Regions from separate parts of the Vibrio sp. Vb1574 genome, predicted to be linked through region 3. Evidence: predicted binding sites of a transcription regulator. Region 3 holds the regulator's gene; each other region holds the start of a gene.
The links. Region 3 encodes PurR, which represses purine synthesis genes. Its sites were predicted from a motif close to TNANGNAAACGTTTNCNTNA; they were not measured.
Positions count from the first base shown of each region.

Region 1: purT (formate-dependent phosphoribosylglycinamide formyltransferase) is a predicted target of PurR. The motif match lies at 2,416-2,435, and genes of this name have one in related genera.
Region 2: glpX (class II fructose-bisphosphatase) is a predicted target of PurR. The motif match lies at 2,020-2,039, and genes of this name have one in related genera.

Region 1 covers NZ_JAWOTC010000058.1:1,202-5,419, forward strand. Annotated here, with positions in the region: gene R7O12_RS22260 (hypothetical protein) at 1-136, opposite strand, end outside; gene R7O12_RS22265 (thiopurine S-methyltransferase) at 452-1,102, shown strand; gene purT (formate-dependent phosphoribosylglycinamide formyltransferase) at 1,175-2,350, opposite strand; gene cdd (cytidine deaminase) at 2,494-3,381, opposite strand; gene R7O12_RS22280 (LrgB family protein) at 3,812-4,218, opposite strand, start outside.
Region 2 covers NZ_JAWOTC010000014.1:87,664-91,881, forward strand. Annotated here, with positions in the region: gene R7O12_RS12020 (helix-turn-helix transcriptional regulator) at 1-404, opposite strand, end outside; gene glpX (class II fructose-bisphosphatase) at 955-1,962, opposite strand; gene zapB (cell division protein ZapB) at 2,311-2,553, shown strand; gene rraA (ribonuclease E activity regulator RraA) at 2,689-3,195, opposite strand; gene R7O12_RS12040 (1,4-dihydroxy-2-naphthoate polyprenyltransferase) at 3,272-4,189, opposite strand.
Region 3 covers NZ_JAWOTC010000059.1:3,519-7,736, forward strand. Annotated here, with positions in the region: gene R7O12_RS22420 (TfoX/Sxy family DNA transformation protein) at 61-651, opposite strand; cyclic di-GMP riboswitch class I at 768-857, opposite strand; gene purR (HTH-type transcriptional repressor PurR) at 1,145-2,149, opposite strand; gene torD (molecular chaperone TorD) at 2,617-3,264, opposite strand; gene torR (two-component system response regulator TorR) at 3,531-4,218, shown strand, end outside.

The DNA.
Region 1 (4,218 bases), on a different contig from region 3:
TCGCACAAACTTCGTTTTGGCTGGTTGAACGATTTTGTTCGCCATTAGGCGCAGGGGTAATTGGAAGTGCGGCAAATGCCGGTGCACGGCTAAGTACCAAAAGCATCAATGCTGTAGTACGAAGAAATAAGCTCATTCACTCTCCTTAACTTGCTTGTACTTAGAAAATAGGGAACATAAAGGTCGCTAAGTTCGGCAAATCAGGTACTAACTTATAAATGGGGCCATTACGAAAGATTCCAAGGTTTCAGTTTTATCTTGAAGTAGAATCATGCGTTAGATCACCATTTCTCTTTTCTTTATTCTGATTATCAGATAAAGGCGCGTCTCCTATGAGACCGATTACATCCTATCACCGCAGTATTAACCAAAGATGAACGGCATAGACAAATTGAAAAAAAACGTTAGTCTTACCTCTCAAAATGAAAACAGCCGACAAGTAGAAAGTAAAATGAGAGACCAAGAATTTTGGCATAACAAATGGGCCAGCAATCAAATCGGATTTCACTTGGAAGATGTAAACCAGCTATTACCAGTATATTGGAAACACACTAATCCAAAGCGTGAAGATAAAGTGTTAGTTCCTTTATGTGGAAAGTCAGAAGACTTGATTTGGCTAGCGATGAAGCATGCTTCGGTTGAAGGCGTTGAGCTAAGCCATATTGCTGTGCGTGCCTTTTTTGCTGAACATTTTTACACGCCAACGGTAACGCCTCTTAATGGCATGCACGAGCTTTATCAATTTGATGAGCTCTCTATTTATACTGGGGACTTTTTCACTGCACCAGTATCTCAAGCCGATATCATTTATGATCGCGCCGCGTTGGTTGCTTTACCGCAAGATATGCGAGAGGAGTATGTAGAGCGTCTCAAGCAACTTTTGAACCCAGGCGGTCGTATTTTGCTTGTTACACTCAACTATCCTCAAGAAGAGATGGCGGGGCCTCCATTTAGCGTGCCGGTCGAAGAGATTGAGCAGTTATTTTCAGGTTACAAAGTTACTTGTTTGAACGTAGATGAAGCTGACGAGAATCATCCTAAAATTGCGAAAAAAGGCTTAAGTCGCTTCTCTGAAGAAGTGTACTTAATCGAGAGTGAATAGGCTCTCTTCGGTTTGGAACACGAAATAGCGCAGCAATTTGAGCTGCGCTATTTTTGTATGAGTGGTTCGTATTTAATAAATGATATTCACTTTTGAAGCACTTTCAACAGCATCTTGAACGGCTTCTTCGGTGGTTTTTCGTCGCGTAAGGACAACACCTAAACGGCGGCGACCATCGATTTCTGGCTTACCGAATAGACGAACTTGTGTTTGAGGTTGAGCTAAAGCTTTGCTTAGGTTTTCAAAGCGAATGTTTGTGGAAGTCCCTTGTCCAAGAATAACAGCAGACGCAGATGGGCCATGTTGCACAATATTATTAATTGGCATTCCGGTAAACGCGCGCACGTGGAGAGCAAACTCAGACATTTCCTGCGAAATCATTGTAACCATACCCGTATCGTGAGGGCGAGGAGAGACCTCATTGAAAATGACTTTATCGCCTTTGACAAACAGCTCTACACCAAAGATGCCGTAGCCACCGAGCGCGTTTACCACTTTCTCAGCCGTGTATTCAGCTGCTTTTACTGCGTTTTCTGACATAGCTTGCGGTTGCCATGATTCGCGGTAGTCGCCATCTTCCTGACGATGACCAATTGGAGCACAGAAATGCACACCGTCAACGGCTCTGATGGTCAATAAAGTGATTTCGTAATCGAAGTCGATAAAACCTTCCACGATAACGCGACCTGCACCCGTACGTCCGCCTTCCTGAGCGTAATCCCATGCTTTTGTAACGTCGTCTTCGGTCTTGATAACACTTTGCCCTTTACCTGAAGAGCTCATCACAGGCTTCACCACGCACGGAATACCCACATGCTCAACCGCGGCTTTGAAGTCTTCAAAGTTATCTGCAAAACGATAAGGTGAAGTCGTCAATTCCAGTTCTTCTGCTGCCAAACGTCGGATACCTTCACGATTCATTGTTAGCCTGGTTGCCTTAGCGGTTGGAACAACATTCAGTCCTTTCTCTTCAAGCTCTACCAGTTTGCCGGTTGCGATGGCTTCAATTTCTGGTACGACGTAAGTAGGTTGTTCCTTCGTAATAACTTCTTCTAAGGCGTTCCCATCTAACATGTCGATAACATAACTACGGTGAGCGACTTGCATCGCTGGAGCATTGGCATAGCGATCACAAGCAATCACTTCTAAACCAAGTCTCTGGCATTCAATGGCGACTTCTTTACCGAGTTCGCCAGAGCCTAAAAGTAATACACGGGTAGCATTTGCGCTAGTTGCAGTGCCAAACATAGTGTTCCCTTACAAAATAGAGTGATGAGACAGAAATTGCAGGAGATCATACTGAAGTTTTATGACAAAGCAAACGTTTGCTTTTGGTTTTTAGGTAATAAAAAAGCTCTACATGTTGTAGAGCTTTTTGTTGAATTTGTCGTTTATACGTTGACAAAACTAAGCGGAATATCTGGATTCAACGCTTCCAACGTTGATTGCGTATCGGCTAAATGACTGATCTTACCTTCTGAGTTCTCTACCAATGCAGCGGCTTTGATGCTGTCAAAGGTTTCACCCGCAAGTAAAACTTGGATTAGCGCAACTTGTAACGGCGGCAAGCTAGGATTGAACGCTGCATTTTCTGCATAAGCGCCTTGGAATACACGGCCGCTAGTCATCTCTAATGCTAAACCACTCAAGTTGTTGGTGTATGGTGAGTGGCTCATGTTCATCGCTTCAACTGCACTTTGGATGAGTGCGCCTTCATCATCACATGAGAACTGGTGTTTAACTTCTGCCATTAAGCCGGACTCGATACCGAGATCGTTTGGTCCAAAGGCTTCAGGCAGGTATTCATGAAGTGACTTTTCTTCGCGTTCTGGGAGCTGGATTTTAAGCTCGTTTGCGGTAGATAACTCATTCATGAACTGGCGGCAGTGACCACATGGGCTGAAGTTGATAGTGATATCCTTAACACCACGTTCGCCTTTCATCCAAGCATGGCTAATCGCAGACTGCTCTGCGTGAACCGTTTGACCCAACTGTACACCAAAGAATTCCATGTTGGCACCGAAGTAAAGGCGACCTGAAAGACCACGAACGATAGCGCCGACATAAAAGTCAGAAAGGGGAGCATAGGAGTACGCTGCGGCAAAAGGAAGTAGCGCAACACGAAGCTCTTTGTCTGATAGACCGGTAGCTGAAAGCAACTGCTCAAATTGTTGAACTGAAAGCGTAGCATCAAAATCATCAGCTTGGATGATAGGAGCAAGTTGTTTGGAAAGTGCTTCTGGAGCGCCTGCTAGCGCCTGTTCAATGCGACTTTTCATGTTGAATCCTTGTTATTGCATGGACAGTTATTCTATGTGAAAGATAGAAATGTTCCGTGCGTTAGATCACGATAAATAATGCAATTGATAATTCTGTTACATAATTAGAGTGAGCTCACACATGTATTCGATTGCACAGGTGTGAAGCGTTATCTCCGTCTCACAATTAACCATATCAGTATATATTCATATGACCAAGGAGCAGGAGTATGTTACTAACGCGACTTTTACCGCTATGCTATTTTATACCTACGTAATCTAGAGCGAGTGGTAGCACCTAGAATGCTAACGCTATGAATGTATATCTCGATCAAGTCCCTTCACGATATTACTGGGTGAGGTTGATAGATAAGATAGGGTTTTGAAAAGGGTAAGGAAGAAGCGGAAAGGCTACGGCCTGCCGGAAGGAGGGCAGACCGAGAGCGCTTAACTATTGATATAGCCAGACAGCCAAAGCAAAAAAGCTTGGAGCCAAAATAGAAGTTATGATCCCACATAAAACCAATGCGAGTGATGAGAACGCGGCATCTATGGGCTGTTTCTCTGCACAAGTAGCGGTGCCTAAGGCATGAGAGACTGTACCCATTGTCAGACCACGTGCAATCGGGTGTTTAATTCCAATCAAATTGTAAATTGGGTATGCCAAAATTGCGCCCAATAAACCGACAATCAGAACCAAGATCGCTGCAACGGCGGCTTCACCACCGAGGTGACTCGATATTTCCATCGCTATTGGTGTAGTGACGGACTTACCCACTAGACTCGCGATTAAACTGATATCCGCTTTGAAAGCGACTGCGATCAAGGTGGTTGTCATCATCGACATCACACTGCCTA
Region 2 (4,218 bases), on a different contig from region 3:
TCTTGCTCTCTTAATGTGACAAGTGTTTCTAGTTTGCTTTGCAGAGAGTCGCATTGCTCAAGATGCTGACGATAACTTTGTAACGTGAGTTTTTCCCTTTCTGATGTGACTTTTTCCAGTCCATCTTTGCCAAAGATATGTTCGACAGCTTCTATAAACTGAATGGTCAACTCACCGTGACGGTCAGCAAATTGCTCATGACCTTTTTGAGTGAGAGACCAATGACGAGCAGGGCGACCAACTTTTACTTTTACGTCATGGATAGACAGGATGCCATCATCTTCTAAACTCTGCAGGTGCTGACGCGCCCCCATGGTTGTCATACCTAGCTCAGAAGAGAGTTGTTTTGCAGTGACGGAGCCATCACGCTTAACGATTTGCAATATCCTATCTACGGTCTTCATATACCCACCATTTATACGTCAGTACATATTATGCGCGATAGGGTTAGTAAAGAAAAGTGTTGACTTAATTTGAGTGTGGATTTGTAGGGGCTATGTTCATATGAGCCAATATATGTCGTCATTCTGAACGGCGAGGGATAAGGTGATTCAGAATCTATCGTCCGATTGTGCAGCGGTTAAGGTGACCAGGAAAGAATAGGAGTCTGCTGTTACCAGATTCTTAGTCTCGCTGGGGCTCGCTAGAATGACGAGTTCTTTTGATTTAGAGCTTGCTATGGTAACCGTCACTCTGAACGGCGAGGGACGAGGTGATTCAGAATCTATTTTTTGGTTGAGTAGTGGTTAAGGTGACCAGGAAAGAATAGGAGCTTGTTACAACTAGATTCTTAGTCTCGCTGGAGTTCGCTAGAATGACGAGTTCTTTCGATTTAGAGCTTATTAAAGTCACCGTCATTCTGAACAACGAGGAACGAGTGTGATTCAGAATCTATTGCCCGTTGTGCGGAAAGAAAGGCTCAAGCTCAGACTGAGCGAGAGCCTCGAGAAATGCTTAAAGAATAATATCGCGTACTTCTGGATCCTTACGATCTAGGTAGTGAGTCGACTTAATGCGGCGAATAGTTCGGCATCGACCGCGCACGAGCAGCGTTTCTGTGGTTGCAATATTGCCTTGACGAGAGATACCTTCCAGCAAGTCACCTTTAGTGATGCCTGTAGCTGAAAATACCACATTGTCGCTACGAGCCATGTCTTCCATTTTGAGGACAACATTCGCTTTTACGCCCATTTCATCGCAGCGTTTTAGTTCATCTGCACCGTAAATGCGGTTTTCTTCAGTATTGCCTTTTACTTCGTGACGAGGAAGCAGGCGACCGTGCATATCACCGTCTAGCGCTCGAATTACCGCTGCTGATACTACCCCTTCTGGCGCGCCACCAATACAGTACATCATGTCCACTTCACTGTCTGGCATACAAGTCAGAATAGAGGCAGCCACGTCACCATCAGGCACCGCAAAGACACGTACGCCCATTGCTTGCATTTCTGCAATAACGTTATCGTGGCGAGGTTTCGCAAGGGTAATAACGACTAGGGTATCAAGTGGCTTGTTCAGGGCTTTTGCTACGTTCTCTAGGTTTTCTTTTAACGGCTTTTCTAAGTCAATTACGCCTTTTGCACCAGGGCCAACAACCAGTTTTTCCATGTACATATCTGGCGCTTTAAGAAAGCTGCCTTTCTCACCTGCGGCAAGTACGGCTAGTGCGTTCGATTGTCCCATTGCCGTCATACGCGTTCCTTCAATCGGGTCGACTGCAATATCTACTTCATCACCACCAATACCCACTTGCTCACCAATGTACAGCATTGGCGCATCATCGATTTCACCCTCACCAATGACAATTTCACCACTGATATCTGTTTTGTTCAGTAGCGTGCGCATAACTTCAACAGCTGCGCCATCGGCTGCGTTTTTATCGCCACGGCCAAGCCATTTGTAACCAGCCAGAGCTGCACCTTCAGTCACACGGGAAAATGCCATTGCTAAATCGCGTTTCATGATGTCTCCAAGTAAGCAAGAGGGAAGAAGAATTTGCGCGGCGATTCTATCACAAGGTCGAGTAAACGTTTGCCTTTTTGCGAGGCTTTTACTTTATCTAACTTGAATTTGATCAATACTTAGGGCGATTTTCAGCGTAGCGAGACGCAAAATCCTTGCTCAAAAATGCTTCGGCGACAAGAAAAGTCAGCGTTTAGTGAGATTGCGCTGATTTTTTGACCGAATGATGCAAAATATCGAATATAGTGAGTGTTTCTCATCGCGACGCTGAGTAGAATGAACCTTATATAGGTTAGGTGTGCATCAATCTCGCACATCGTCCCAACGGAATAACATAGGTAGGCCAAGATGTCTTTTGAAGTACTAGAACAACTAGAATCTAAAATTCAAACTGCAGTTGACACAATCACTCTTCTTCAGATGGAAGTCGAAGAGCTGAAAGAAGATAAAGCTAAACTTGCGGAAGAAGCGAACGAGCTTCGCTCTCAACGTGAAGAGCTAGAGCAAAAAGCACAACAAGCACAGCAAGAGCACGCACAATGGCAAGAGCGCATTCGTGCACTACTTGGCAAAATGGACGAAGTGGAATAATTCGGCTTCTTCATTCCAAATTAAAAACACCCGCGTTAAGCGGGTGTTTGTGTTTTAGGGAAGTAGAAAATGTTAAGACAAGGCTAGGCGCTAAGAGCCAAGAGAAGACCCTATAACTTAGGCGCCTAAGACTCGTTATGCTTCTTCATCCAACTCTAAATCAATATTCAATGGTTCTGGCGACAGGATAATTCCGGTGCTATCAGCGTAAATGTAATCTTCTGGAAGGAAGCTAACGCCGCCAAAGTTGACTGGTATATCCAATTCGCCAATACCCTGGCTGGTCGCTCCAACAGGAATAGAGGCGAGGGCTTGAATGCCTAAGTTCATATCTTCAAGTTCATCTACTTCACGAACACAGCCGTAAACGACAATGCCTTCCCACTCGTTTTCTTCCGCAATGGTTGCGATTTCTGCATCGATAAGGGCTTTACGTAGGGAACCGCCACCGTCAATTAACAAAACGCGACCAAGTCCATCTTGCTCTAATGTCTCGCGGATCAACGAATTATCTTCAAAACACTTGATGGTGGTGATTTGCCCGGCAAATGAAGCGCGACCGCCAAAGTTACTGAACATTGGTTCAACCACATCTACCTGATCGAGGTAGATATCACAGAGTGCTGAGGTATTGTATTCCATAGCGTACCTTTCTAAACAGAAATTGGTTGTCTTTGAGTATATCTAGGCATTAAGTCAATGCAATGACAATCCTTTTTTAACTTACTAGAGTTTGAGCTACCACAATTGTTGCAAACAAAACGTTGGTGACTAGAGAGCATTTCACGATGACTGGCATCATTGGTGCTATCTGAGCGGGCTTTTGTGTATGCCAAACTGCTTTACCATGATCGGCCACGAAATAAATACTAAGTAAAAATGGCAAGCTAATCCAAACGGGTTTGTCTTGAATTAACAAGTAAGCCGCAAAGGCAAGGATAGCTCCGCCAAGTAAGATAAAGTGGTACTGCTTGGCTTTACGTTGACCTAAGCGTACCGCCACCGTGCGTTTACCACACTCTCGGTCGTTCTCTATATCACGCATATTGTTGATGTTGAGTACTGCAACGGCGAGTAAACCGCAGCCTAAAGCAGGTAAGAATAGCGTGGTGTCTACGTGACCGGTATGCAAGAAGTAGGTACCGGATACGCCGAGTAAACCAAAAAACAAGAACACTGATATATCGCCAAGCCCCACGTAACCGTATGGTTTGCTACCCATGGTATAAGCAATGGCTGCGAGAATGGCCAAAATTCCCAGCCCGATAAAAGTAACAATGCTTTCCAGTGAACTTAGTGAATAGAAAACTAACACCAAGCCTGAGATTGCGGTCAGAACGATGTTAAAGATAATCGCTTGTTTCATCTGTTTAGCACTTACCGCGCCAGACTGCATCGCTCGTAATGGGCCAAGGCGTTTGTCGTTATCTGTACCTTGAACGGCATCGCCGTAGTCGTTCGCAAGATTGGATAGAATTTGCAGCAACGTCGCGGTTACGAAAGCCATGATGGCAATTGTCGGTGAAAAATGACCCGCCGAGTAGGCGAGTACACTACCCGTTAAGATAGAGACTAATGCCAGAGGTAGTGTTTTTGGGCGAGCAGCTTCAAGCCAGATCTGTAAAGATTGTTTCATGGAAATTTCGTGCTAGTAACCAATGTGCC
Region 3 (4,218 bases):
ATTTCACAAAAAAACCGCAGATTAGACTGCGGTTTTACAAGATAGTTTTTAGGCCGACTTTTATTGGAGGCCGTTCATCAACTCATCTCGGCGAGCTTGAGGTACCACACTCCAATGAGTGCCGTTGATAGCACCTTCTAGTGCCCATAGCAACTCAATGTTGACGGTTGCAGAGTGCGTATCTCTTATCGCTTTATAGGCGTTAAGCGCACCTTCCTCTTCAAGCTTCTCTACGGATTCGATGCCGGCTTTTTTTAGCATGCGCTCGGTAGCCAGTCGTAAGTTAGGCAAATCTTTCAAACGGTTAGGCTTTGTACTTGCTTGCTGTTCTTTCTCAAGCTTTGCCTTTTTCAATGATTGATTCGCTACTTCGATTAAGCGTTCGCTTGATTCCCATAAATCGCTGGAAATAGCGTAGTACTTTGTAACGACTGGAAAGCCACGTTTTTTATAAACGTAAGGCTTTAGCCCTTGTTTCTCGAAGTCAGATGAAGTTTTTTGGTCTGCTCTGATATGAAGCTGATTGTTTACCACTAGTGCAAACATTGTTTCATCAGCGAATAGTCCGAAGCCACCAAACATTGAGCGCGACTTGATATTACCAAGTGCCTCAAATAGCTTCATAGAGTCTTTGAGTATCGGTTTATCCATGTTTTGTTATCTCGGTGTAATTAATATTACGCCACCAAAAGTCAGGTCCGAGAGAGTAGCAAACATGCGTAAAAACAATGTCATTACAGAGTAAAGTCATTGCTTACACACTTGCCATCGGTAACCCCGCTACCTTCCATATCGTAATATGGTTCAGGCCGGAGGCTTTGCGTCCCACTCTTTCGAATGGTTTGCCCTGTGCGTGACACAATGAGCATACTTCTTATATTGAATTAACATCACGGTTTAGCGTTAAAAGTGTGATTTCGGTTCAATAAAAATGATAGATTGAATGCTCTATTTTGCATATGGAAAGGTGCAAATTGGCCTTTGAAAAGGAGTTCTTAATATATATTACATTTATATAAAACAGGGAGTTAACGTTAGTCAATTGTTATTAGAGTGGTGTGAAGTATTAGAGAATGCTTAATTTTTCCAAAAAAATAAGCGCCCCTGTAGAGCGCTTATTTAACACGGTTAAATACAGTGAAATTTAGTTCATTTTTTTCACAGTATTTCGAATTACAAGCTCAGGTTGCATCTCGAAAATTCGTTTTTCGTGTTCTTTATCTTTGATACGCTCAAGTAGAATTTCGAATGCATTTTTACCAACACGACGTTTAGGTTGGTGGATAGTCGTTAGCGGTGGAGAGAAGTATTCTGCAAGCTCGATGTTGTCGTAGCCGATCACTGAAATATCTTCAGGAATTTTGATCCCGTTTTGTTGCAAGCGGCTCATTAGGCCTAGAGCCATTGTGTCGTTAAAACAGAATACCGCCGTCGGGCGCTTGTCCATTGCGGTAATTTTATCTGCAACTAATACGGCCGTATCACATTCAAAGTTACCTTCAAGGATCCAGTCTTCATTTACAGCTAGGTTCGCTTCGCTCATTGCGCGACGGAAACCTGCAATGCGCTCTTGGCAAGCAAGCTTTTCAAAATGACCGCTTAGACAAGCGATATCCGTATGACCATTGTCAATCAGATGTTTGGTTGCAATGTAGCCACCTTCTTCTGAGTTATCCATGATCTTGTCTGCTTGTGAGCTCTCTGGGCCCCAATCCATGACCACTTTAGGAATGTCCGCATGACGGTCAAGCATCTCTTTTAGTTCTTCGGTTAAGTCAGAACACATCACTAGGATGCCATCAACGCGCTTTTCAGCCAGCATACGAATGTAATCGCGTTGTTTTTCGTAAATCCCGCCTGTGTTACATAAAATCAGAGTATAGCCTTGGCGGTAACAGTAGCTCTCAACGCCATCAATCACTTCTGAGAAAAATAGGTTAGTTGATTGAGTTACTAACATGCCAATCGTACGAGTTGAGTTGCATTTTAGGCTGCGTGCAACGGCACTTGGCGCGTAATTCAGCTCGTCAACGGCTTTCATTACTTTTTCTTGCGTTGCTTCTGCAACGAAACGCGTTTTATTGATAACGTGCGAAACTGTCGTAGTGGAAACGCCGGCTAAGCGAGCAACGTCTTTTATCGTGGCCATAAATGGTGTCCTGTATCGAGCTACTGAAATATGTCGTATTGGATGTACCTGATGCTCTAATGGTTTCACACCTAGCAATATAAAATTGGCGCTAAGTGTCTCGGCAGCGGTTGATCCAAGTGCGACAAAAGGGTGCGTAGCAGCATCGGTCGATGAATTTTATCTTTTTTCTATCTGATGAGAAATTGCCATCAACCTGTTAAGAAAACACAAAAACCGCTATATTTCAGCGGTTTACATATAAATCATATTTAATCGTTTGCGCTCACATTTTAGCCCTATGTGGACTGACTAGCAATGTTTTCAGCACGAGATTTGTGTATTTGAAGTCACATTTTGACTGCTAAATAACCAAGCGTCTTTGCGCTAAGTTAAGGCAAACGAATATTATACCCAAGTTACTTACAATTGGTCACTTTCGGCATACAGGAAGCCCGATAGGCAGGCTCCCTAAAAATAGGCGGCAATTATTCACCAAGAAGGTAGGCGCTGTCTAGTTTACAAAATGCAACTAATAGTTTCGCGACACTCGAGTAAAATCCAAATTCGTCGAATTGTTTACATTTGTCTGAAAACTGAGGTAACCAAGACATCAATTGTTGCTGGATAAAGTCGTTTTGTTTAACGAAGGCTTCTTCCATGTGTTTTTCTTGTTCAAGCTCGTTTGAGCGGATAATCATGTTCCCGAGAAAGTCGAGCTCAACGGCTAAGTGATCCGCAGGTTCCTTTAGGTTTTCGTCTACTTGAACGCCAAATTCAGCCATCAACTTTTCCATTTCCTCAGCTGGCTTGTCATTCAGTAAACCTGATTCACCAATGTATATGGATGCGTAAGGAAGAGCGCCGTATTTTTCTGTCTTCAAAAACAGTTCACAAAAGTCAGCTGCAAGCTCTAGTTGTGCATCTTCACGATCTTGTAACCGATTCAATGCATCAACTAGGCTATCAACGGCTGGTTTTAGCGACTCATTTTCACCTAAACCTGCGAGAAAACTGCGAATTTCAACACTGTGATAGGCTTCCAATTCTTTCTCTGTTAGTTCTTTTGCGAACAAGCTCGAAAACCACCAGTAAATTTCAGCGCGTTTTTCATTAAAAGCTTTCACTTCTTGCATTTTGGGCTCCTGAATGATGCTTCAAGTCATGCATCACAAAGTCAATTAGGGATATCCCCTAAGTGTAATCAATTAAAATGAATAGCAGTAACTATAATTGTTATGTTTTATGGTCAAAAATGACCGTTTATTAATAGCAATGGGCAAGCTTGTTTTGAATCAATAAAAACGCTAAATCTTGCGTTTTAATGTATCTATGACTAGAAATGTTACTAGTTATGAATAGAATACGTCTTGGATAATAAGAAGACAGAAAAGTGGTGTAAATGAGCTATCACGTATTAGTCGTAGAAGATGATGTTGTAACTCGTAGTAAGCTTGCGGGATATTTCCAAAATGAGGGCTACCAAGTCAGCGAAGCAGAGAGTGGCGCAGAAATGCGTGAAGTTTTGCAAGCGGGCGATGTAGACCTGATCATGCTGGATATTAACCTGCCTGGTGAAGACGGCCTGATGCTTACTCGTGAGTTACGTAGCCAATCGGATATTGGTATCATATTAGTAACAGGACGCACGGATAGCATTGATAAAATCGTAGGCCTAGAAATGGGTGCTGACGATTATGTGACAAAACCTTTTGAACTGAGAGAGCTGTTAGTTCGCGTTAAAAACTTGCTGTGGCGTATTTCAGCGGCGCGCAGTGGCAGCTCGAAAGCGAATGAAACCAGTGAAGAGCACATTGTGCGCTTTGGGGAGTGGACATTCGACATTCAACGTCGCGCACTTAGCCGCAACGGTGAGCCAGTAAAACTAACTAAAGCAGAGTATGAACTTTTGGTGGCATTATCGTCTTATCCTAACCAGGTGTTAAGTCGTGAGCGTATTTTGAACATGATCAGCCATCGAGTGGATGCGCCGAATGACCGCACCATTGATGTTCTTATTCGACGTATGCGCGCAAAAATGGAGTTCGATCCTAAGAACCCACAGATTTTTGTAACGGTACACGGCGAAG